DNA from 3 places in the Lysobacter sp. 1R34A genome. Region 3 is predicted to be linked to each of the others. Evidence: riboswitches for the same ligand, from Rfam matches in the RefSeq annotation. Region 3 holds a riboswitch; each other region holds the start of a gene.
The links. A riboswitch is a leader RNA that binds a small molecule or an ion and turns the genes downstream of it on or off. The one in region 3 is predicted to bind cobalamin.
Positions count from the first base shown of each region.

Region 1: linked by a shared signal. The riboswitch ahead of metE (5-methyltetrahydropteroyltriglutamate--homocysteine S-methyltransferase) and the one ahead of btuB (TonB-dependent vitamin B12 receptor) in region 3 are both predicted to bind cobalamin.
Region 2: linked by a shared signal. The riboswitch ahead of btuB (TonB-dependent vitamin B12 receptor) and the one ahead of btuB (TonB-dependent vitamin B12 receptor) in region 3 are both predicted to bind cobalamin.

Region 1 is NZ_JBPKJP010000053.1:15,522-23,214, forward strand. It holds gene gap (type I glyceraldehyde-3-phosphate dehydrogenase) at 1-778, shown strand, start outside; gene metE (5-methyltetrahydropteroyltriglutamate--homocysteine S-methyltransferase) at 972-3,254, opposite strand; cobalamin riboswitch at 3,458-3,663, opposite strand; gene ACSAMQ_RS12855 (hypothetical protein) at 3,729-3,869, opposite strand; gene ACSAMQ_RS12860 (hypothetical protein) at 3,982-5,130, shown strand; gene ACSAMQ_RS12865 (TonB-dependent receptor) at 5,272-7,392, shown strand; gene ACSAMQ_RS12870 (aldo/keto reductase) at 7,439-7,693, opposite strand, start outside.
Region 2 is NZ_JBPKJP010000109.1:2,505-10,197, forward strand. It holds gene bfr (bacterioferritin) at 1-284, opposite strand, end outside; gene ACSAMQ_RS17740 ((2Fe-2S)-binding protein) at 555-758, opposite strand; gene ACSAMQ_RS17745 (RNA pyrophosphohydrolase) at 988-1,605, opposite strand; tRNA gene ACSAMQ_RS17750 (tRNA-Met) at 1,743-1,819, shown strand; gene queD (6-carboxytetrahydropterin synthase QueD) at 1,993-2,346, shown strand; gene ACSAMQ_RS17760 (phasin family protein) at 2,600-3,019, shown strand; gene bioD (dethiobiotin synthase) at 3,176-3,913, opposite strand; gene ACSAMQ_RS17770 (GAF domain-containing protein) at 3,984-4,466, shown strand; gene ACSAMQ_RS17775 (TfoX/Sxy family protein) at 4,463-4,900, shown strand; cobalamin riboswitch at 4,969-5,212, shown strand; gene btuB (TonB-dependent vitamin B12 receptor) at 5,333-7,213, shown strand; gene ACSAMQ_RS17785 (hypothetical protein) at 7,305-7,693, opposite strand, start outside.
Region 3 is NZ_JBPKJP010000002.1:65,646-73,338, forward strand. It holds gene ACSAMQ_RS01460 (TonB-dependent receptor plug domain-containing protein) at 1-2,022, opposite strand, end outside; cobalamin riboswitch at 2,388-2,628, shown strand; gene btuB (TonB-dependent vitamin B12 receptor) at 2,741-4,633, shown strand; gene ACSAMQ_RS01470 (hypothetical protein) at 4,709-5,299, shown strand; gene ACSAMQ_RS01475 (hypothetical protein) at 5,342-5,953, shown strand; gene cobO (cob(I)yrinic acid a,c-diamide adenosyltransferase) at 5,950-6,594, shown strand; partial or broken gene ACSAMQ_RS01485 (hypothetical protein) at 6,697-7,227, shown strand; gene ACSAMQ_RS01490 (hypothetical protein) at 7,422-7,693, shown strand, end outside.

The sequences.
Region 1 (7,693 bases), on a different contig from region 3:
GACCCAGGAACGCGACCCGTCCAACCTCAAGTGGGACGAGGTCGGCGCCGAGGTGGTGATCGAATCGACCGGCCTGTTCCTCGACAAGGCCACCGCGCAGAAGCATCTCGACGCCGGTGCCAAGAAGGTCGTGCTGTCGGCGCCGTCGAAGGACGACACGCCGATGTTCGTTTACGGCGTCAACGACAAGACCTACAAGGGCGAGGCCATCGTCTCCAACGCCTCGTGCACGACCAACTGCCTGGCCCCGCTGGCCAAGGTGCTCAACGACAAGTGGGGCATCAAGCGCGGCCTGATGACCACCGTGCACGCCGCCACCGCGACCCAGAAGACCGTCGACGGCCCGAGCAACAAGGACTGGCGCGGCGGCCGCGGCATCCTGGAGAACATCATCCCGTCGAGCACCGGCGCGGCCAAGGCGGTCGGCGTGGTGATCCCGGAGCTCAACAAGAAGCTCACCGGCATGTCGTTCCGCGTGCCGACCTCGGACGTGTCGGTGGTCGATCTGACCGTGGAACTGGTCAAGGACGCGACCTACGCCGAGATCTGCGCGGAAATGAAGGCGCAGAGCGAAGGCGCGCTGAAGGGCGTGCTGGGCTACACCGAAGACAAGGTCGTGGCGACCGATTTCCGCGGCGACGCGCGCACCTCGATCTTCGACGCCGAAGCCGGCATCGCTCTGGACGGCACCTTCGTCAAGCTGGTCAGCTGGTACGACAACGAATGGGGTTACTCGAACAAGTGCCTCGAAATGGTCAAGGTCGTCGCCGGCAAGTAAGCGGCGGTTTCCCGATCGACGAAGAAGCCCCGCGATCGCGGGGCTTTTTTGTTGGAGCCCGTTGCCTCGTTAGCCCACTGCGAGGCAGGCCCTGTAGGCGTGAACGCCCTGCTCGGTCGCGTGTCCTTCTCGGCCTCAGGCAAAACCCCCGGACCTCCTTCCCGGGGCCGTCTGGCCCGGGCGAACGCGCGGCTCAGTCGACCTCTACGGCGACCCGCTCGCGCAGTCCGCGTGCCGACTGCACCATCGCGCGCAAGGCCGAGCGCACCTCCGGCCAGTCGCGGGTCTTCAGCCCGCAGTCCGGGTTGACCCACAGCTGCGCCGGGTCGAGCACATCGAGCGCCTTGTCGAGCAGATCGCGCATCTCGGTCTCGCTGGGCACGCGCGGCGAATGAATGTCGTAGACGCCCGGACCGATGCCGTTCGGATAGCGGTAGCGCACGAACGCATCCAGCAGCTCCATGCGCGAGCGCGAGGTCTCGATCGAAATCACGTCGGCGTCGAGCGCGGCCACCGCCTCGATGATGTCGTTGAACTCGGCGTAGCACATGTGGGTGTGGATCTGGGTCGTATCGCCGACGCCGCTGGCGGCGAGGCGGAAGCTCTCGCCGGCCCAGGCCAGGTAGGCCGGCCAATCGGCACGGCGCAACGGCAGGCCTTCGCGCAACGCCGGTTCGTCGATCTGGACGATGGCGATGCCGGCCGCTTCCAGGTCCAGCACTTCCTGGCGCAGAGCCAGGGCGATCTGCCGGCAGCTGTCGGCGCGCGGCTGGTCGTCGCGGACGAACGACCACTGCAGGATCGTCACCGGCCCGGTCAGCATGCCTTTCACCGGTCGCTCGGTTTGCGCCTGCGCATAGCGGGTCCAGTCGACGGTCATCGGCCGCGGCCGGACCACGTCGCCGAACAGCACTGGCGGCTTGACGCAGCGCGAGCCGTAGCTCTGCACCCAGCCGTGGGCGGTGAAGGCGAAGCCCTCGAGTTGCTCGCCGAAGTACTCGACCATGTCGTTGCGTTCGAACTCGCCGTGCACCAGCACGTCGATGCCCAGGGCCTCCTGCTCGCGCAGGCAAAGCCGGGTTTCGTTCTCGAGGAAGCTGCGGTAGGCCGCGTCGTCGATCTTGCCGGCCTTGTGCTCGGCGCGCGCGCGCCGCACTTCGGCGGTTTGAGGGAACGAGCCGATGGTGGTGGTCGGGAACAGCGGCAGGCCGAGGCGTCGCGCCTGCACCTGCGCGCGCTGCGGGTAGGGCGAAGCGCGCCGGGTCATCGCCGGTTCGACCGCGGCCAGGCGCTTGCGCACCTCGGCATTGCGCAGCAGCGGCGAGGCCAGGCGCGCGGCGCGCGCGCTGGCGGCGGTGGCGAGGTCGCGGTTTGCGTCGGCGCTGCCGGCGAGCGCATCGGCGAGCAGGCGCAGTTCCTCGACCTTCTGCCGCGCATAGGCCATCCAGTGGCGCAGCGGCGCCGGCAGCTTGCGCTCGAGCTCCAGGTCGGTCGGCACGTGCAGCAGCGAGCACGACGGCGCCAGCCATCGCGCGCGGTCGCCGGCGCGGCGGGCCAGGCTCAGCGCGGCATCGAGGTCGGCGCGCCAGATGTTGCGGCCGTCGACCACGCCGAGGCTGAGTACGCGATCGTCCGGCAGCAGCGGCAGCACGCTTTCCAACTGCTGCGGCGCGCGCACCAGGTCGACGTGCAAGCCTTGCACCGGCAGGCGCGCGGCGAGCGCGGCATTGTCGCCGAGGCCGCCGAAGTAGGTGGTCAGCAGCCGCTTCGGCGCGTCGGCATCGGCCAGCGCGGCGTAGGCGCGGCGGTAGGCGTCGCGATCGGCGTCGTCGAGATCTAACACCAGCGCCGGCTCATCGAGCTGCACCCACTCGGCGCCGGCGGCCTTGAGCCTGGCCAACAGTTCGGCATAGGCAGGCAGCAGGGCATCGAGCAGCTCGCGCGGGTCGCCGCCGTCGCTGCGCTTGCCGAGCTTGAGGAACGACACCGGGCCGAGCAGGACCGGCCGCGCCTCGATGCCGAGCGCGCGCGCCTGCGCCAGCTCGGACAGCGGCTTGTCGCCGCGCAGGGCGAAGCGCTGGCCTGGTTCGAACCGTGGGACCAGATAGTGGTAGTTGGTGTCGAACCACTTGGTCATCTCGAGCGCGCGCAGGTCGCGGCGGCCGTCCTGCAGGCCGCGGGCGAGGGCGAAGTAGCCGCCGAGGGGATCCTCGTCGTAGACCTCGCGGTATGGCGCGGGGATCGCGTCGAACAGCACGGCGGTATCGAGGACGTGGTCGTAGATGGAGAAATCGTTGCACGGCACGACGTCGGCGCCGGCCCGCCGGGCGAGCCGCCAGTGGCGTTCGCGCAGGTCGTGGGCGGTGTCGTGCAGCGCCTGGGCCGGCGTGTCGCCTTTCCAGAACGATTCCAGGGCCAGCTTGAGTTCGCGCCGCGCGCCTATGCGCGGGAAGCCGAGATGGGTGACGCTGATCATGATGAGTACCTGCGATGCGTGGGCATGGCGCAGGGCAACGAAGGAGACCAAGGCTGCGCCGGCCCGACGCTCGCGCGCCCGGCCTCGCCGCAACCTGGGTGTCGACCTTCGCCCCCGCGGGCGAACCGGCGCGCACGACGCGGCCCGCGCCGGGACGGCCCGGACGCAGCGCCGACGCCTCGCGGGCCGGAGTCGGACGGAAGACGTGCCTTCCGGTCATGGCAGGTCTTCGGGCTTGGGGCACGGAGCACGAGGCGCCTCCTACTGTCCGTCGCTTCCCGGGATCGCTCCCAGTGTCTGACGAAGTTCGTTCCCTATACCGCTGCGGGGCAGCTCCGGAATTGGACTGGCGTCCGTACCGGATTCCCTCTAACCGCCGCCGGCGCGAACCGGTGGCGATTTGTCGCATCGCTTCATCTGCATGAAGCGATGTTCACCATTACGCCGCCAAACTACGCAGCGCGCCGGGCGAAGTCAATCGCCGCGATCGCGATGCGTGGACCCGGTTTGCGATTTGTGGCCGCTGCCGCCGGCGTCGCCGCGGACGGTGATTCCCCGGCTGCCGTTCATGCGTCGCCGACGATGATGGGCCGCGTCGACGACCGTGAATGCCATGACCTCCTGCCGTTGAGCTTCGCGGGCGGCGGGGCTAACGTTCGAGGTGCGGCGACGATGCGCGGCGCGGGACCAGGACGGCCCGCGCGATCCCGAATCCGATGGGTGGACCATGCTTTTCAGAAGGACGTTTGCGCTGACCTTGTGCCTGCTCGGACTGGCGGCTTGCGGGAGGGATTCCGCCGCGCCGCCGCCGGCGGCCGCCGAGCCGGTCACCATGGGCAGCCAGAACGAATCGCCGAAGGTCGCCGCCGCGGCCGCGCCGAGCGAGACCGACATCCTGCAGGGCACGTACTGGCCGCCGGCCAAGCTCGACGGCGGCGTGGCCAGGATCAGCTGCGAATACGACTACCCGCGCTTCGGCGACGGCAAAGCGCTGACCTCGCTGGACTTCTTCAGCCTGGTCGACGCGCTGTCGCCGTGCCGGTCCAGCGGCGTGGTGCGGCTGCATTACCAGGGCAAGATCGGCGCCGGCTTCACCGCGTTGGTGCAGCGCGTCGCCGCGATGGCCACGCGCATGGAAATCCAGACCCGTATCCTCGACATCGACTCCAGCGGCGGCCATGTCGAGGAAGCGATCCGCGCCGGCGACTCGATCGCCGAGTCGGGCTGGGCGATCTGGGTGCGCGAGGAATCGGTCTGCCATAGCGCCTGCGTGCTGGTGCTGGCCGCCGGCGACACCCGCTCGATCGAGGGCAAGGTCGGCATCCACCGGCTGATGCGCGACCGCTCGACCGCGACCTCGCGCGCCGAACTCAGCCGCGAGCTCAAGGCGATCAACCAGCAGGTGCGCGATTACCTGGAGCGCAACGGCGTCGCCACCGGCGTCGCCGACCTGATGATGACGATCGCCAACCGCGACCTGCGCCTGCTTACCGAAGACGAGTTGAAACAATTCGGCCTCGACGGCACCAACGCCGCCCAGGACGACCTCGACCGCATCCGCCTGACCCGCAAGTGCGGCGAAGACTTCGTCCGCCGCCGCGACGCCTTCCGCCGCGATTTCGACGCCCAGTGCATGGCCACCGGCAAGAACTTCGCTTCCATGCCGGAATGCGCGAAGGCCTTGCAGCGGCAGTTCGGTTTCCCCGACGAGACCTGTCCCTCAGACAGCCCGGCCGACCTGTATGCCCGCGACCTGCGGCGCCTGCCGCTGGCCGGCGACGAGGCGGCCGGCGGCGACGCGCCGGCCACCGCGGGCGCGTCGAAGAAGCGTTCCGACAACAGCGCCAACCAGAGCGCCAACCAGAGCGCCGAGTAACCTCGTCGGTTGAGGAGACGATCGCAACGCCGTCGCAGCGCGGCTTGCGGCGACCGCGGACTGCGGCGAGAATCTGCGCCCTGTCATAGCCAGAGCCCTGCGGGTTCAAGCCAGACCCCGTCACGCAGGAGCTGCATCCCCATGCCTTCGTTTCTCAGGCCGGCGCGTCTCGCGCTGGCCTTGCTGCCGCTTTGCCTGGCGCCGCTGCACGCGGCTGCGGCCACACTCACAGCCGACACCGCAGCCGACACGGACGTCCACCAACTCGACCAGATCCAGGTCCACGGCCAGGCCGGACCGAGCTTCGGCGCCGGGCGCAGCCGCAGCGCGACCAAGACCGACACCGCCCTGGTCGAGATTCCGCAGGCGATCACCGTGTTGCCGCGAGCCCTGATCGACGCGCAGGGCGGGCGCTCGCTCAACGAAATGCTGGCGCTGGTGCCGGGTGTAGGCCTCAACAACGGCGACGGCCAGCGCGACCAGGTCGCCATCCGCGGCTTCAGCGCGCTGTCGGACCAATACCTCGACGGCGTCCGCGACGACGCCATGTATTACCGCGATCTCGCCAACACCGAGCGCATCGAAGTGCTCAAGGGGCCGTCGGCGATGCTGTTCGGCCGCGGCTCGTCGGGCGGCCTGATCAACCGGGTCAGCAAGCAGCCGCTCGACGCGGCGCAAGGCAAGCTGCGGATCTATGCCGACAGCGAGGGCGGACGGCGCGGCGAGTTCGACCTGACCGGACCGCTCGGCATCGGCGCCGGGCGCCTGGTCGGCGCCTACGAGGATTCCGACACTTTCCGCGAGCAAGGCTTCATCGAACGCTGGCTGATCGCGCCCTCGTACCGCTTCGAACTCGGCGGCGGGCAATTGCTGCTGCAGGCCAGTGCGCAGCGCGACGAACGGGTGACCGACTTCGGCATCCCGAGCCTGTTCGGGCGGCCGCTCGAGGTGCCGATCGATACCTATTACGGCTCCTCCGACGCCCGCGACCAGGATTACAGCCGCGCCCGCGTCCACCTGCTCAACGCGACCTACGCCAACGCGTTGAGCGAAGACCTCGACCTGCGCGTGACCGTGCGCGGCACCGATTACCGCCTGGACCGGCGCAATACCCTGATCACCGGCAACCCGTTCCAGCGCAACGGCCGCTGGCTGTCGAACCGGCGCCATGCCGGCAACGAACGCGACCAGCAGGCCTGGTTCGTGCAGGCCGATCTGGTGCACGAGGGCGAACGCCACCGCCTGCTGCTCGGCAGCGAGTTCAGTTACGAGCGCAAGGACCAGGCCAGCTACGGCGGCATCGCCACGCCGGTCGACCTGCTCGCACCGGTACTGAGCCCCTCGATCTTCAATCCCAAGGCCGAAGCGGCCGCGCGCAGCCGGCTGCGCAACGCCGCCGTGTACGTACAGGACCAGATCGCCTTGAACGCGCAGTGGAAGGCAGTGATCGGCGCGCGTTACGACGACTACCGCCAGCAGACCCGCGACCGCCTCGACCCCGCCGCGCCGGCGCTGGACCGCAGCGACCGCGAATGGAGCCCGCGTCTCGGCCTGATCTGGATGCCGACGCCGCAGCAGTCGCTGTACGCGAACTGGGGCGAGTCGTTCCAGCCCTCGGCCGAGAGCCTGCCGCTGAGCACGGTCAACGTCGATCTGCAGCCGGAGACCACCGCCAATCGCGAACTCGGCTACAAGTTCGCCAGTGCCGACGGGCTGGTGAGTTTCGACGCGGCCGTGTTCGAGACCGAGCGCGAGCACATCAAGACCACCGACCCGGTCGACCCGCGCCGGCAGATCGGCGTGGGCACCCAGCGCACCCGCGGCGCCGAACTCGGCTTCGCCGCCTCGCTGCTGCAGCGGCGCCTGGACCTGTACGCCGGCTATGCCTATCTCGACGGCGAGATCAGCAAGTCCAACAACATCGCCAACGGCATTTCCCTGCAAGGCAGAACCTCGGCGTTGACGCCGCGCCACAGCGCCTCGGTCTATGCCGAGTACCTGCTCGGACGCGGTATCAGCGTCGGCGGCCTGGTCCAGCACGTATCGATGCAGTACGCGGCGCCGACCAATCTGAGCGTGCTGCCGGCGTTCACCCGCTTCGACTTCAACCTGCGCTACCGCAGCGGTCCCTGGGACTGGCGCCTGCGCCTGGAGAACGCGTTCGACCGGCGTTATTTCAGCTCCGCCCACGGTTCGGTCGACGGCTTCAACACACCGGGCGCGCCGCGCACGCTCAGCCTGACGGCCGATTACCGCTTCTGATCGCCCCGTCGGCGCCGCGGCCGGCTTCGGCCGCGGCGCCGGCGACTCACCAGCGGCGTTCGATCCGCGCACCGCCGAACATCACTTGTCGGATGCCGGGCAGGGCCAGGAAATCGTGCGGGAACCCGAGCGGGACCGCGCTGGCCTCGTCGAGGCGGCGCGATTGCGCGTCGTCGAACTCGACCTCGAGCGCGCCGAGATTCTCCTGCAGCTGGGCCAGGGTGCGCGCGCCGATCACCGGCGCCACGCCGCCGGGCCGGCGCAACAGCCACGCCAGGGCGACCTGCGCCGCCGGCCGTTC
Region 2 (7,693 bases), on a different contig from region 3:
AGTTCGAGAGCGAGATCGCAGGCCAGCAGTTCGCGCGGGTTTTCGCCGATGCGCAGCTTGCCCAGCGCCTGGAAGTTCGGCAGGCCGTCGAGGAACAGAATGCGGTCCGACAACTTGTCGGCATGCTTCATCTCGTCGATCGACTCGTGGTACTCGTGTTCGGCCAGTTCTTTCAGGCCCCAGTTCTTCAGCATCTTGGCGTGCAGGAAGTACTGGTTGATCGCGGTCAGCTCGTTATAGAGCGCCTTGTTGAGATATTCGATGACCTTGGGATCGCCTTTCATGGCCGTGCTCCGACGTTGCAATGGGCGGCACTGTAGCCCTTTCGCGAACGCCATGACGGAACGCGAATCGTGCGCAACGGGAGTCGAGAATCACTGTCATTGAGCGGCGCCGGCGGGCGCTCGCGTCGACAGTCCACCACACGGGACGCGACAAGAACGGACAGGTGCAGGCCGGCGCCAGGGCGGCGCGGCGACAGCGGATCGGGAGGCGTGGAAGACGAACCGGAGACTGGTCCGGATCGGGTCCGGAAGGCCGGAGGCGACGTGCGCTCAGGCGGCTTGTTGCAACACGTCCAGCGGCAGGTCGCGCACGTTGCGGGCCTGTTCGAGCAGCGAGGTGGCCAGCTCCAGGCAACTGCCGCAATTGGCGCCGGCGCCGGTGCGCATGGTCAGCTCGGGCACGCTGCGGCAACCGGCTTCGGCGGCCTGGCGAATGTCGCGGTCGGTGACTCCGTTGCAGATGCAGACGTACACGGGCGTGGGCTGTCGGTCATGCAGCCAAATGGCTGCAGGGCCATTCCGCCATGGATGCGAATGATTGTCAATTAACCGCAACCAACCAGCCGCCGAGGCACCATCCGGAACCGGCCGGGCGAGCTTGGGGCCGGCTTGGGGCCGGCTTTGGGCGGCCCGTTCGCCAAGTGAGTCCACAGGCCACGGGCGGGAGGCGGCCGGCTCGTCCGCTACGCCCGGTCCGCCGGGCTCAGCTGCCCGATTCCGAGCCGCTGCCCCGGGCCGGGTTGCCGGGCCCGCCGCAGGTCCGCGAGCGCGGATGTTGGCAGCCCGACAGATAGGCCTCGTGCGCCCGGGCGTCCGGCCCGGGCGCGGGCACCGCCTGCTGGCCGGCGACCAGGCGCGCAAACGGGGCCAGATGGCGCAGCGCACTGGCATAAACGCCGCGCTTGAACACCACCACGTGCTCGACCGGGTACCAGAAATCGACCCAGCGCCAGTGATCGAACTCGGGCTTGTCGGTCAGGTCCAGGCGCAGGTCCGACTCCTCGCCGGTCAGGCGCAGCAGGAACCAGACCTGTTTCTGGCCGATGCAGACCAGGCGGTCGTTGCGGCGGATCGCCCGGCGCGGCAGGCGATAGCGCAGCCAGCCCGGGGTGGCGCCGAGCACTTCGACATGCTGCGGGAGCAGACCGGTTTCCTCGCGCAACTCGCGATACATCGCCTCGAGCGGCGTCTCGTCGGTGTTCATCCCGCCCTGCGGGAATTGCCAGCCATCGCGATGCACGCGACGAGCCCAGAACAAGCGGCCGTCCGGGTGCATCAACACGATGCCGACATTGGGCCTGTAGCCGTCCGGATCGATCACGATGCGGACTCCAAATTCACTGTGTCCGACTCTGCCACGGGGTGGCCGGGACGACAAGTCGGGCAAACAAGTCGCTCGCGATGCGCTCGGACGATTGACAAGAGCCCGTCCGGCATGAAGAATTCGCGGTTCCCCGTGGCTATGTAGCTCAGCCGGTTAGAGCACAGCACTCATAATGCTGGGGTCGGTGGTTCGAGTCCACCCATAGCCACCATAGAATCGCCGCACAGCAAGACCCGGGCCCGCCAGCGCAGCGGGCTTTTTCGTATCCGTCGCCAGGATGCGCGCCGGCCCAGGATTCCAGATCGCGTCGCTCCAGGTCACGCGCCACGCCGTGCCCTTCGCGCGACGCGCCACCGCCCGACCCGGTACCGCACTATGACCGCTGTGAACATCTTCAAGGTCTTCACCCTCGAAGCCGCCCACCGCCTGCCGAACGTACCGGAAGGCCACAAATGCGCGCGTTTGCACGGGCATTCGTTCCGGATCGAGGTGCACCTGAGCGGCGAACTGGGCGAGCACAGCGGCTGGGTGATGGACTACGCCGACGTCAAGAAGGCGTTCCAGCCGACCTACGACCGGCTCGACCACCACTACCTCAACGACATCCCCGGCCTGGAAAACCCGACCAGCGAACGTCTCGCGGTGTGGATCTGGGACCAGCTCAAGCCGGTGTTGCCGCTGTTGAGCGAAATCGTGGTCCACGAGACCTGCACCGCCGGCTGCCGCTACCGCGGCTGAGCCCGGGGCGCGCCCGCCCTGCCTGTCAGCGATCCCCGCACCGGCGCCTTGTCAGACGCCGGCAACGCCGTGGTCATGGCCTCGGGCTAGGCTTTGCCTGAACGGCTGCTTGGTCGCTAACTACCTGAACAGGCAGGCTTTCTGAACGGTTTACGACCGCTCATCGGCTCGATGTTGCATCGCAACAAAAGCCAGCCTATGCTGCACCGCACAATCCAGTCGTTCTCCGTCTGGACCTTTCAGGAGCTCAGCCATGTACCAGCAATTCAACGAACAGTTCGCCGCCGCTACGCGCCAGTTCGCGGACACGGCCGCTCAGGTCAACCGTCTGGCCCTCGACAATGCCGAGGCCGTGTTCGGCCTGCAGGTCGCCGCCATCGAAGACCGCGTCAACGCCACCTTCGCTTTCTTCGGTGAAGCCGCCGAAGCCCGCGATCTGGAAGCCTTCAAGACCCTGTGGCCGAAGGGCGCGCAGATCGCTCGCGAAAACGTCGAGCGCGCCGTCAGCACCGGCCAGGAAGCGTTCGGCCGCACGCTGAAGACCAACGAAGCGATCGCCGAGCTGGCCAAGTCGCAGATCGAAACCGCCGCCAAGGCCACCCAGGCCAACGTCGAGAAGGCCGCCACGGCCGCGGCGAAGGCGACGGCTCCGGCGGCCGCCGCGACCAAGTAAGCGCACCCTCTCTCTCTCCGGCCGTCACGGCGGATACGAAAAACCCGGCAGCTTCGGCTGCCGGGTTTTTTGTTGGCTGCGCTTTTGTTGGGCTCGCTCGTGTTAGCCGCGATCCGGCGGCCGCGCGGAAGCGCCGGCGCGAGACGGCTGGCGGCCCTAGAAGCGGGGCTGCAGGCGCCCGGCCAGGGCCTGCGGATCGGGAGAGGCGAAATACGGCAGGCGCCCCCAGCACGGCACCGGCAAGCGCCGGCACAGGATCTCGAAGTTTTCGTCGGCGCACGCCATCCGCGGGTCGATGTCGTTGGCGATCCAGCCGACCAGGCGCGCACCGTCGGCCTGGATCGCCCGCGCGCTCAGCCGCGCGTGGTTGATCGCCCCCAGGCGCAGGCCGACCACCAGCACCACCGGCAGGTCCAGCGCGCGCACCAGATCGATCTGGTCGAGCGTGACGCTGACCGGCGCGGCCCAGCCGCCGACGCCTTCGACCACCACCGTGTCCGACTGCGCCGACAAGCGCGCATGCGCGGCGAGGATGGCCGCCAGCGCGATCTCGACGCCGGCCTGCGCGGCGGCGAGCTCGGGCGCCAGCGGCTGCGGCAAGGCGTAGGGATTGACGTCGTCGTAGGGCGGCGTCGGCGCGCTGGCCGCTTGCAGCAGCAGGGCGTCCTCGTTGCGCCAGCCTTCCGGCGTGCGTTCGCAACCGCTCGCCACCGGTTTCATGCCGACCGCGCGCAGGCCGCGCGCGCGCAAGGCGTGCAGCAGGCTCGCGCTGGCCACCGACTTGCCGATGCCGGTGTCGGTGCCGGTGACGAATACGCCGCGAGCGAACCGCGCGAGCGCGGTTGCGTCCGTTGGTCGGGAGGCGGCCTGCACCGGGGGCTGGGTGTGACTCATCTCGCGCTTTTTCCTGGGGCCTGGAGTCCGCCATGGTAGTGGCGGCGGACGCCGCTGTTACACTCCGATGATGTTCACAACCTCCGCACTTTCGGGCGACAAGCCCGAGCAATACGCGCAGCTCGTCGCCCAGGCGCGCGGCCTGCTCGACGGCGAACGCGACCGCATCGCCAACGCCGCCAACCTGTCGGCGCTGGTCAGCCATGCCCTGCCGGACCTCAACTGGGTCGGCTTCTATTTCTACGACGGCGAAGAACTCGTGGTCGGCCCGTTCCAGGGCCTGCCGGCCTGCGTGCGCATTCCGCTTGACAAGGGCGTGTGCGGCGCGGCCGCCTCGAGCCGCCGGACCCAGCGCGTCGCCGACGTGCACGCCTTCCCGGGCCACATCGCCTGCGATGCGGCCTCGCGTTCGGAAGTGGTGGTGCCGCTGGTGCATGGCGATGCCCTGATCGGCGTGTTCGATCTCGACAGCCCGATCCCGGACCGTTTCGATGCTGACGACCAGGCCGGCCTGGAAGCGCTGGCGCGCGTGTACGTGGAGGCGCTGGCATGACCGCGGCCAAGATGCGCAACATCGGCCCCAAGAGCGCGGCCTGGCTGCGCCAGGTCGGCCTGCGCACCCACGAGGACATCTCGGCGATCGGCACGGTCGAGGCCTTCATGCGGGTCAAGCGCGCCGGCTTCAAGCCGACCCTCAACCTGTTGTACGCGATCGAAGGCGCGTTGCTCGACTGCCATTGGCAGGAGATCAGCGATGCGCGCCGGCAGGAGCTGATCCAGGCCGCCGAAGCGGCGACCGCGCTGCTGCCGCCGCCGCGCAACAAGCCGGCCGCCGCGCCGGTGCACACCACGATGCATGCCGAAGAACGCTACGACCCGTTCGAAGGCGGCGCCCGCCTCGGCGATGGCGACGACCGCGACAGCCGGGACAACGAAGGCGACGACGACCGCCCCGGCGGCCGCGACGAGGACGACGGGCGCGACTGAGCCCGTCGCCGCCGCTCCCGGACGCCCCGCCCGCCCCGGCGTTTTGGCCCGGACGCCGGCTTGGCGTAGACTGCGCACCGCTTCGAGGTGACCCGTCGGCTGGCTTGATCGACGGGTTGAAACGGGAAGCCGGTGACGCGCCCTCTCCTGCGGGAGGATCGGCGCCAGTCCGGCACTGCCCCCGCAACGGTAAGCAAGACAGATCGCGGCCACCGCCACTGTGCTCGGCACGGGAAGGCGCCGCCATCGGGAGTCCGGCCCTGCGCCGCTCCGCTTGCGAGTCCGGAGACCGGCCTCGAGGCGCCACAGGTTGCGATGCGGAGGGCGTCGCGGCGGCTGCTATCCGGCTGTCTCCACGGCCCGCTGCCTCCTCGCAACCGCCTTCCGCCGTCGTCGTCGCGCGCCCCTGGCGCGCGCGCTGGAGCTGTCCCCATGTCCGCCCGCACCCCCCATGCCCTGCACGCCACGCGCGCACTGAAGCTGTCCTTCGCCATCGCCGCTGCGCTAGCGCTGCCCGCCGCCGCGCTCGCCGCTCCGGCCGGCGCAGCCACCGACCTCGACGAAGTGGTCGTCACCGCCAACCGCACCGCAGTCAGCGTCAACGACGCCTTGACCCCGGTCGAAGTGCTCGACCGCGAGACCATCGAGCGCAGCCAGGCGCGCGACCTCAACGACCTGCTGCGCGGCCGCGCCGGCATCACCCTGTCCAACCAGGGCGGCGCCGGCAAGCTCACCACCCTGTTCCTGCGCGGCAGCGAGTCCGATCATGTACTCGTGCTGGTCGACGGCATCCGCGTCGGCTCGCCGACTTCGGGCCTGACTGCGCTGCAGGACCTGCCGCTGGAACTGATCGACCGGATCGAAATCGTGCGCGGCCCGCGCTCGAGCCTGTACGGCGCCGACGCCATCGGCGGCGTGATCCAGGTGTTCACCCGCCGCGAGAAGCAGGGCTTCGCGCCGCGCGTGCGCTTCGGCGGCGGCAGCAACGACAGCCTCGAATTCGGCACCGGCTTCGGCGGCCGCAGCGACCGCGGCTGGTTCGGCGCCGACTACAGCTTCCGCAAGACCCAGGGCATCAATGCCTGCCGCGGCGCCGGCTTCCCGGTGTTCGCCGGCTGCTTCACCGACGAGCCCGACCGCGACGGCTACGAAAGCCACGCCCTGTCCTTGCGCGGCGGCCTCGAGTTCAACGAGCGGTGGAGCCTGGAAGGCCAGGCGCTGCGCGCCGAAGGCGAGAACGATTACGACGGCAGCTTCGTCAACCGCTCCGAGACCGTGCAGCAGGTGATCGGCGGCAAGCTGCAGTGGCGCCCGTCGGAAACGGTCCACCTGCAGTTGCTGGCCGGCCGCAACGTCGACAGCTCGGACAATTTCCTCGGCGAGGTGCCGATGGGGTTCTTCAAGACCGACCGCGACAGCGCCAGCCTGCAGGCCGATTTCAACCTCTTCGACGGCCACGTGTTGACCGCCGGTTTCGATTGGCTGCGCGACCGCGTCGACAGCGACACCGTGTACGACGAAAGCGAGCGCGACAACAAGGCCGGCTTCGTCCAGTACCAGGGCCGCTTCGGCGCGCAGTCGTTCGAGGCCAGCCTGCGCCGCGACGACAACGAGCAGTTCGGCGGCCACACCACCGGCGGCGCAGCCTGGGGCCTGAGCTTCGCCGAGCGCTGGCGCGTCACCGTCGGCTACGGCACCGCGTTCAAGGCGCCGACCTTCAACGAGCTGTATTACCCGTTCTTCGGCAACGCGGGCCTGCGTCCGGAAGAGTCCAAGACCTGGGAACTCGGCTTGGCCTACCGCGGCGAGCGTTTCAACGCCCGTATCGACGGCTTCGACACCCGCGCCGACGACCTGATCACCTACGACGCGTCGATCAACCTGCCCAACAACATCGACCGCGCGCGCATGCGCGGCGCCGAACTCGGCATCGACACCGCCTTCGCCCAGTGGACCCTGGCGGCGAGCGCGAGCTTCCTCGACACCGAGAACCGGGTCGGCTTCTACCGGGGCAACGACCTGCCGCGCCGCGCCAGGCACAGCGCGCGCATCGACCTGGATCGCAGCTTCGGCAAGTTCCGTCTCGGCGCGACCGCGGTCGGTTCGGGCTCGCGCTACGACGACGTGGCCAACAGCACCCGCCTGGGCGGCTACGGCACCCTCGACCTGCGCGCGGAGTACGCGATCACCCCGGCCCTGAGCCTGCAGGCGCGCGTGGCCAACGTATTCGACCGCGAGTACGAAACCTCGTCGTACTTCAACCAGCCCGGCCGCGAGTGGTTCCTGACCCTGCGCTACGCCCCGGTCGACTGATCGCCCGACCGGTCTTCGGATCGGCCAGCGTCGATGCAAAGCCCGGCCTCGCCGGGCTTTGCTTTTTCTGGGCACCAAGAACGGCGCGGGTTCAGGTCGGCCGCAGCCCGCATTGCACCCAGCTGCGGCCGGCGATGTCGGCGACCACGCCGATCATGCCGTGGCGCCAGCGCCCGTCGTCCGGCCCCGAGGCCAGAGCTTCGTAAAGCCGCGCCGGCACGCCGTCGGCGAGGCTGCGCAACATCGCCGCGACCTCGTCGTCGTGGTGGAACAAGCTCTTGGCCACGACGAAGCAACTCAACGCGCGCGGCCGACCGTCCGCCGACAGGGCGAGGCTGATGCCGACATGACGCGGCAAGGCGCCATGGCCCGCCACCGTTTCGAGCGTCTCCATCAACGGCCCGGCATCGCCGAGCACCGCGCGCGCCATCGCCGCGAGCGCCGGCCGGTCCAGCTCATGGCCGAGCGCATAAAACTCGA
Region 3 (7,693 bases):
CTCGGTGCGGCCGATGCGCACCGCGGCCGGGTCGATCGCCGCCAGGCGCGGCGGGTTCGGCGCGATCGTGTCGATCTCGGTCTTGGAATAGTTGTAGCCGGCGGTGAGGTTGAACTTGCCCGAGCCGAGGTCCCAGCCGTAGGTGGCGATGATGTCGATGCCCTTGGTGTCGGTGTCGACGGCGTTGGTGAAATAGCGGCCGCCGCCGATGCCGGGATAGCCGTTGGCGTTGAGGTAGTTGCGCACCGCGGTGCTGGTCAGGTTTTCCGACAGCAGGATGCGGTCCTTCACCTGGATGTTGTAGGCATCGATGGTGATGTAGAGCTGGTCGGCCGGCTGCAGCACCAGGCCCAGGCTGTAGTTGGTCGATTCCTCGGCCTTCAGCGCTTCCGAGCCCAGGGCGACGGCGGCCGGGTTGTCGACGCGGAAGGTGCCGATTTCGTACGGAATGCCGCTGATGAAGTTGGTGGCGATCGACTGGAAGAACTGCTGCTGCAGCGACGGCGCGCGGAAGCCGGTCGAGGCGGTGGCGCGCAGCGCGACCTGGTCGGTGAAGGCGTAGCGGCCGGACAGCTTGCCCGAGGTGGTTTCGCCGAAATCGCTGTAGGTCTCGTAACGCGCGGCGGCGCCCAGGGAGAACTTGTCGGTCAGGTCGGCTTCGGCGTCGATGTAGACCGAATAGCTGTGGCGGTCGAAGTCGCCGGCGTCGCTGGCGCGGAAACCGGAGAACACCTGCGCGCCCGGGATGATCTGGCCGTTCGGCGCGGCGATGCCGCCGTTGGCGTAGGACAGCGGCTCGCCGGCGCGTTCGGAGAACTCTTCGCCGCGCCATTCCGCGCCCCAGGCGAAGGTCACCGGGTACTGCCAGCCGAAGTCGACCGACTTGGTGAAGTCCAGGTTGAGCACGTGCTGGGTGACTTCCAGCGCGCCGGCGTAGAACTGCGTCGGCGAGGTCGGGCCGAGGCTGCGGTTGAGCGTGTTCTCGATGTCGAAGGTCAGGCCGTTGTGGCCGTAGTTGTAGCTCAGGTCGATCTGGGTGCCGCCGGCGGTTTCGCTGCGCAGGCCGAACACCGCGGCGCGGTCCTTGCTGACGTTGTGGATCTGCGGCAGGAAGCCGTTCGGATAGATCGACGGGATGTTGCGCGGGTCGCCGGCGAAACGGAAGTAGCCGTTCGACAGCACGTCGCGTTCGCTGTAGCTGCCGAACGAATAGAAGCTCAGGTATTCGGTCGGGCTGTACTCGCCGTTGTAGGAGAACGCGCCCTGGTCGATTTCGGGATCGCCGTAGCGCTGTTCGACGCGGCCCTGGAACGGGCGTGCGCGATTGGTCTGATCCTGATGCCCGGCCTGCGCGGCCAGGTGCAGCCAGCCGTTTTCGCCGAGCTTGATGCCGGTGTCGCCGGACAACTGGTACTGCTTGCCGTCGCCGGCGCTGTACTGGCCGTAGCGCGCGGCGATGCTGCCGCCGGTGCCGCTGCCCTTGAGCACGACGTTGATGACGCCGGCGATCGCGTCGGAACCGTACTGGGCCGAGGCGCCGTCGCGCAGCACTTCGACCCGTTCGATCGCGGCGATCGGAATCGCGTTTAAATCGACCGGCGAGGAGCCGCGTCCCTGGCTGCCGTTGAGGTTGATCAGTGCGGTGGTGTGGCGGCGCTTGCCGTTGACCAGCACCAGCACCTGGTCGGGGGCGAGGCCGCGCAACTGCGCCGGACGCACCGCGTCGGTGCCGTCGGTGATGGCCGGGCGCGGGAAGTTCAGCGAGGGCAGGGCGCGCGAGAGCGCGGTGGCCAGCTCGACGGTGCCGGTGGCTTCCAGGGTTTCCGGGGTGATGATGTCGATCGGCGCGGTGGACTCGGCGACGGTGCGGTCGGAGACGCGGGTGCCGGTGACGATGACCTGGTCCAGGGTCTTGGGGTCGCTTTGCGGCGCGTCCTGCGCGTGGACCGGCGCGGCGAGCGCTACCAGGAGGCCGAGGGCCAGAGGGTGACGTAAACCGGCGAAGGTGCGGCGGACGGGCATGACGACTCCTTGGTGGGGATGACAGCGATGTCATCCGGATTTAACACGAACCTAACAACCGGTCAATAAAGCGGCCAAATCTTGCCTAACGCAAGTAGTAGAAAGGTGGTAAGGCACACTATTTGAAGGGGCCGGGAGGCCGGCGGCGGCTGCGCTGGGCGCGGAACGGGTTTGCTGGCCTCGCCTGCGTCATTCCGCGAAGGCGGCTATCGCAGACTCCGGATTGACGCCGCGGTGGAGCTGTGGATCCCTGCCTTCGCGGGGATGACGCTGCGGGGCCGGGCGCCACGCGGAGCGTTGGCCGCGACACCGCGACTCCCCGCGCCCGCACCCAACCCGGTGGCGTCCCCGCCGTGCATCACTGCTAAGATGCGCGCGCTCAAGGTGATCGCCGACACGGTCGGCGATTGAAACGGGAATCCGGTCCCCGCTTCTGGCGTTCGCCAGGACGGTCAATCCGGAGCTGCCCCCGCAACGGTAAGCGAGTACACGTACCGCACGACGCCACTGTGTTCCGACACGGGAAGGCGCGGTACGGGAGACCGGTCCGATCTCGGGCCGACTCCGCTCGCAAGCCCGGAGACCGGCCCGGAGCGCGAACCGACAGGCGGAGGGCCGCGTCCGGGGCATCGGCGCGCGCGCCGTCTCCGTTCTGCCGTCTGCCTGTCACGACCTGATCTAGACCGCGCGGGTGAGGCGCGGCCATGGAGAGCCGACCGTGACGTTCCGTTTTTCCGTATCCCCGCGCCCTGCGCGCTTTCCTGCGCGCAGCGCTTTCGTGCTCGCCGGTTGCGCATTCGCCGCTTCGGCGCCGGCCGCGCCCGCGATCGATCTCGACCAGGTCGTGGTCACCGCGACCCGCACCGCCCAGACCCAGGACGCCACGCTCGCCGCGGTGACCGTGATCGACCGCGCCCAGATCGAACGCCTGCAGCCGGGGTCGTTGCCGGAGCTGTTGCGCGGCACGCCGGGCGCATCCTTCGCGAACAACGGCGGCCCCGGCAAGGCGACATCGTTGTTCCTGCGCGGCAGCGAATCCGACCACGTGCTGGTGCTGATCGACGGCGTCAAGACCGGTTCGGCGACCAGCGGCGGCGCCTCGCTGCAGGACATTCCGGTCGAGCAGATCGAGCGGGTCGAGATCGTGCGCGGCCCGTTCTCCAGCCTGTACGGTTCCGAGGCCATCGGCGGCGTCATCCAGATCTTCACCCGGCGCCCGCAGGGCGCGTTCGTGCCGAGCTTCAGCGCCTCGATCGGCAGTTACGCCACCCACCGCGGCAGCGCAGGCGTCGCCGGCAAGGGCGAGCGCGGCTGGTACTCGATCCATGCCGCCCATGAAGATACCGACGGCATCAACGCCTGCCGCGGCAAACCCTCACCGGGCGGCGCCGGATGTTTCACGAACTCGCCGGACCGCGACGGCTATCGCAGCGATTCGCTGACCTTGCAGGGCGGCTATCGCTTCAACGAGCAGTGGGACGCCGAAGCGCGGCTGCTGCGCGCCGAAAACCATAACCAGTACGACGGCAGCCAGAACAACGAGGCCGACGGCGTGCAGCAGGTCGCCGGCGCCAGGTTGCGCTACCGGCCCAGCGACCGCTTCAACCTCAGCGCCAGCGCCGGACGCAGCGAAGACCTCAGCGACACCTACAAGAACGGCAAGTACTCCAGCACTTTCGAGACCCGCCGCCAGCTCGGCTCGGTGCAGGGCGATATCGGCATCGGCAGCGGCCTGCTCACGCTCGGCTTCGACTGGCAGCGCGACCGCATCGACAGCAACACCCGATATGCCCGCGGCGCCCGCATCCTGCGCGGCGCCTTCGGCCAGTGGCAGCAGAGTTTCGGTGCGCATGCGCTGCAGGCCAGCCTGCGCCGCGACGACGACAGCCAGTTCGGCGGCGAGTCCACCGGCAGCCTGTTGTGGGGCTGGAATCTCAGCGAGGCGCTGCGTTTGACCGCGAGCTACGGCACCGCGTTCAAGGCGCCGACCTTCAACGAGTTGTACTACCCCGGCTACGGCAATGCCGGCCTGGCGCCGGAGACTTCGCGCAGCGTCGAGATCGGCCTGCGCGGCACCCACGGCGCGCGCCGCCAGCACGTGTGGTCGCTCAACGCCTACGAGAGCGACATCGACGAGCTGATCGCGTACGACGCTTCGACTGGCTTGCCCGGCAACGTCGACCGTGCACGCATCCGCGGCCTGGAAGCGGCATTCGACACCCGCTTGGCCGACTGGGATCTGCGCGCCAGCGCGACCTGGCTGGACCCGCGCAACGACAGCCGCGGCGCCAGCCGCGACAAGCTGCTGCCGCGTCGCGCGCGGCAGAGCGCTCGCATCGATGCCGACCGCCGCTTCGCGGTCGGCGACGGCGCCTGGTCGTTCGGCGCCAGCATCTACGCCGCGGGCGATCGCTACGATGACCTGGCCAATACCCGCCGCCTCGCCGGCTACGCGCTCGCCGATCTGCGCCTGGGCTACGCCTTCAACCCGGCCTGGAACCTGCAACTGGCCGCGAACAACGTGTTCGACCGGCGGTACGAAACCGCCGCGTTCTACAACCAGCCCGGGCGCAATTATCTGTTGACCCTGCGTTACCGGCCTTCCCGCTGACGGATCAGCAGCCTCGGCCCGCGTCGCGGGCTTTGCCGGCGGCCCCCGGGTTGCCGGCGCCTATCGAGAGTCGCGATGAAAAACTTGCCCGGCCCTATCCAATTGAGCGTGTCCTGCGTGCTGCTGATGGCGATGATCGCCACGCGCTTCCATCACTTCGGCGACCTGCTGCATCTGCCCGACGCCTCGATGGCGGTGTTCTTTCTCGGCGGCCTGTATTTGCGCCGCCACCTGGGCTTTGCGGCGTTCCTGCTCGCCGCGGTCGCCATCGACTATTTCGCGATCACCGGGCGCGGCCTGAATTTCTTCGACCACTACTGCGTGACGCCCTCGTATGCCTTCCTGCTGCTGGCCTACGCGGTGTTGTGGTACGCCGCGCGCTGGTATGCGCCGCGGATGCCGGCCGGCTGGCGCGGATTCGCCCGGGCCTTCGGCGCGGCCTTCGTCGCCGGCAGTGTCTCGTTCCTGATTTCCAACGGCGCCTTCTACTGGTTCGGCGGCCGCTACGCCGAGCCGAACCTCGCCGAGTATCTGAGCCGGGTCTGGCGCTGGGGTCCGCTGTTCGTACGCACCACCATGAGTTACATCGCGGTGGCGCTCGTCGCGCACGCCGCGGTCGCGCGCATCGCCCGGCCGCCGGTCTCGCAGCCGAGCGCTCACCGTTGATCGTCGTCGCAGTCGCCGTCCCTACGCCGTCCGGAGCTTGAAATGTCCCACTCTCTTCCCGTCGCCTCGTCCGCGGCGCTGCCGCTGGAATCGCGGTCGGCGCTGATCGCGACCGGCGCGCCGCTGGCGCTGCTGATGATCTGCACCCGCGGCCAGCACTTCGCCAGCGTCGACGCCTTGCCCAGCGCGTCATGGGCGGTGTTCTTCCTGGTCGGCGCCTTGCTGCGCCCGGTCTGGGCGTTCCCGGCGTTCTTCGTGCTTTCCTCGTCGCTCGACCTGGGCAGCCTGGCGCTCGGCCGCATCACCGACTGGTGCCTGTCGCCGGCGTATTGGGCGCTGGCTTTGGCCTATGGCGCGCTATGGCTGGGCGGGCGCGTGTATGCGCATCTGCATCGCGACCATTGGGGCACGGCGCCGCGGCTGGTGTTGGTGGTGCTGGCGACTTCGGTGGCGGCTTACCTGATTTCCAAGGGCGGGTTCTATTTCCTGTCCGGCCGCTATCCGGACGCGACCCTGGCCGGTTTCATCGACCGCATCCCGCAGTACTACCCGCGCGCGCTCGGCACCCTGGCCGGTTATGTCGGCCTGGCCTTCGTGGTCTATGCCCTCGTGCGCAGCCTGGCGGCGCGCCAACGCAGCGGAGCGGCCGCATGAGCGCGCACGACACCAACGGCCCGGGCGATCGCGCCGGTTACGCTGCGAGCAGCGAGGAGCGCCACCGCGAACGCATGCAGCGCAAGAAGGAACTGATCGACCGCAAGATCGCCCAGGCGACGATCGAGCGCGGCGTGCTGGTGGTCAACACCGGCAACGGCAAGGGCAAGAGCTCCTCGGGCTTCGGCATGCTCGCGCGTTCGCTCGGGCATGGGTTCAAGTGCGGGGTGGTGCAGTTCATCAAGGGCAGCTTCTCGACCGGCGAAGAGGCCTTCTTCCGGCGCTTCGAGGAGCTGGACTACCACGTCATGGGCGAGGGTTTCACCTGGGAGACCCAGGACAAGGAGCGCGACATCCGCGCTGCGCAGTCGGCCTGGGCGATCGCGGCGAAGATGATGGCCGACCCCGGCTACGACTTCGTTCTGCTCGACGAGTTGAACATCGCCCTGGCGCATCGCTATGTCGCACTCGACGACGTCCTCGCCGCAGTCGCGGCGCGCTCGGAGCGGCAGCATGTGGTCATCACCGGCCGCGGCGCCCCCGATGCCCTGATCGAAGCGGCCGACACCGTCACCGAGATGCGCGTGGTCAAGCACGCGTTCAAGGCGGGGATCAAGGCGCAGAAGGGGATAGAGCTTTGAAGCCGGTGAAGCCGGGGCTTGGGGCTGGGGACTCGGGACTCGTAAGCGGGACTACGACTCGGGACTCGCAAGCGGGATTCGTAGGCACTGACAGGACGAGCGATGGCTATTGGCAACGAAAAATCAGACGCGTCCCTGGGCACGCCGGCGACTGCGGCCGCCGCTGCGGCTTCGGCCGAGTCCCGAGTCCCCAGTCCCGAGTCCCGAGCTTGTCCCGCCTTGCTCGTCTCCGCCCCCGCCTCCGGCCAGGGCAAGACCAGCGTCACCGCGGCGATCGCGCGCTGGCACGCGCGGCAGGGGCGGCGGGTGCGGGTGTTCAAGACCGGGCCGGACTTCCTCGACCCGATGGTGCTCGAACGCGCCAGCGGGCAACCTGTTTACCAACTCGACCTGTGGATGTGCGGCGAGCAGGACGTGCGCGCGCGGCTGCATGCGGCCGCTGTCGAGGCCGACCTGATCCTGATCGAGGGCGTGATGGGGCTGTTCGACGGTTCGGCGATGGCGCAGACCTTCGGCGCGCTGGCGACCGGGCTGGCGCGTTATCGCGACGGCCTGCAGGTGTACGGCGTCGCCGCCAACCGCATCGGCAGCGCCTATCACGCGCAGTTGTTGCGCGACAGCCTGCCGGCCGACCTGCGCTGGCACGGCGCCTTGCCGCGCGACCCCGGCCTGGCCCTGCCCGAGCGTCACCTCGGCCTGGTCGCGGCGGGCGAACTCGGCGACCTGGACGCGCGGCTCGACCGGTACCGGCGCTGCTGCGAGGCGCACGCATCGCGATCGCCCGCGACGCCGCGTTCTGTTTCCTGTATCCGGCCAATCTGGAGCTGCTGCGCGCGGCCGGCGCCGAGTTCAGGTTTTTCTCGCCGCTGGCCGGCGACGGCCTGCCCGAGTGCGATGCGGCCTGGTTGCCCGGCGGCTATCCGGAGCTGCACCTGCAGGCCCTGGCCGACAACGTCGTATTGCGCGACGCCCTGCATGCGCATCGCGACGCCGGCAAGCCGCTGCTGGCCGAGTGCGGCGGCCTGTTGTACGCGCTCGACTCGTTGACCGACCGCGACGGCGAGCGCGCCGCCATGGCCGGCCTGCTGCCCGGGCACGC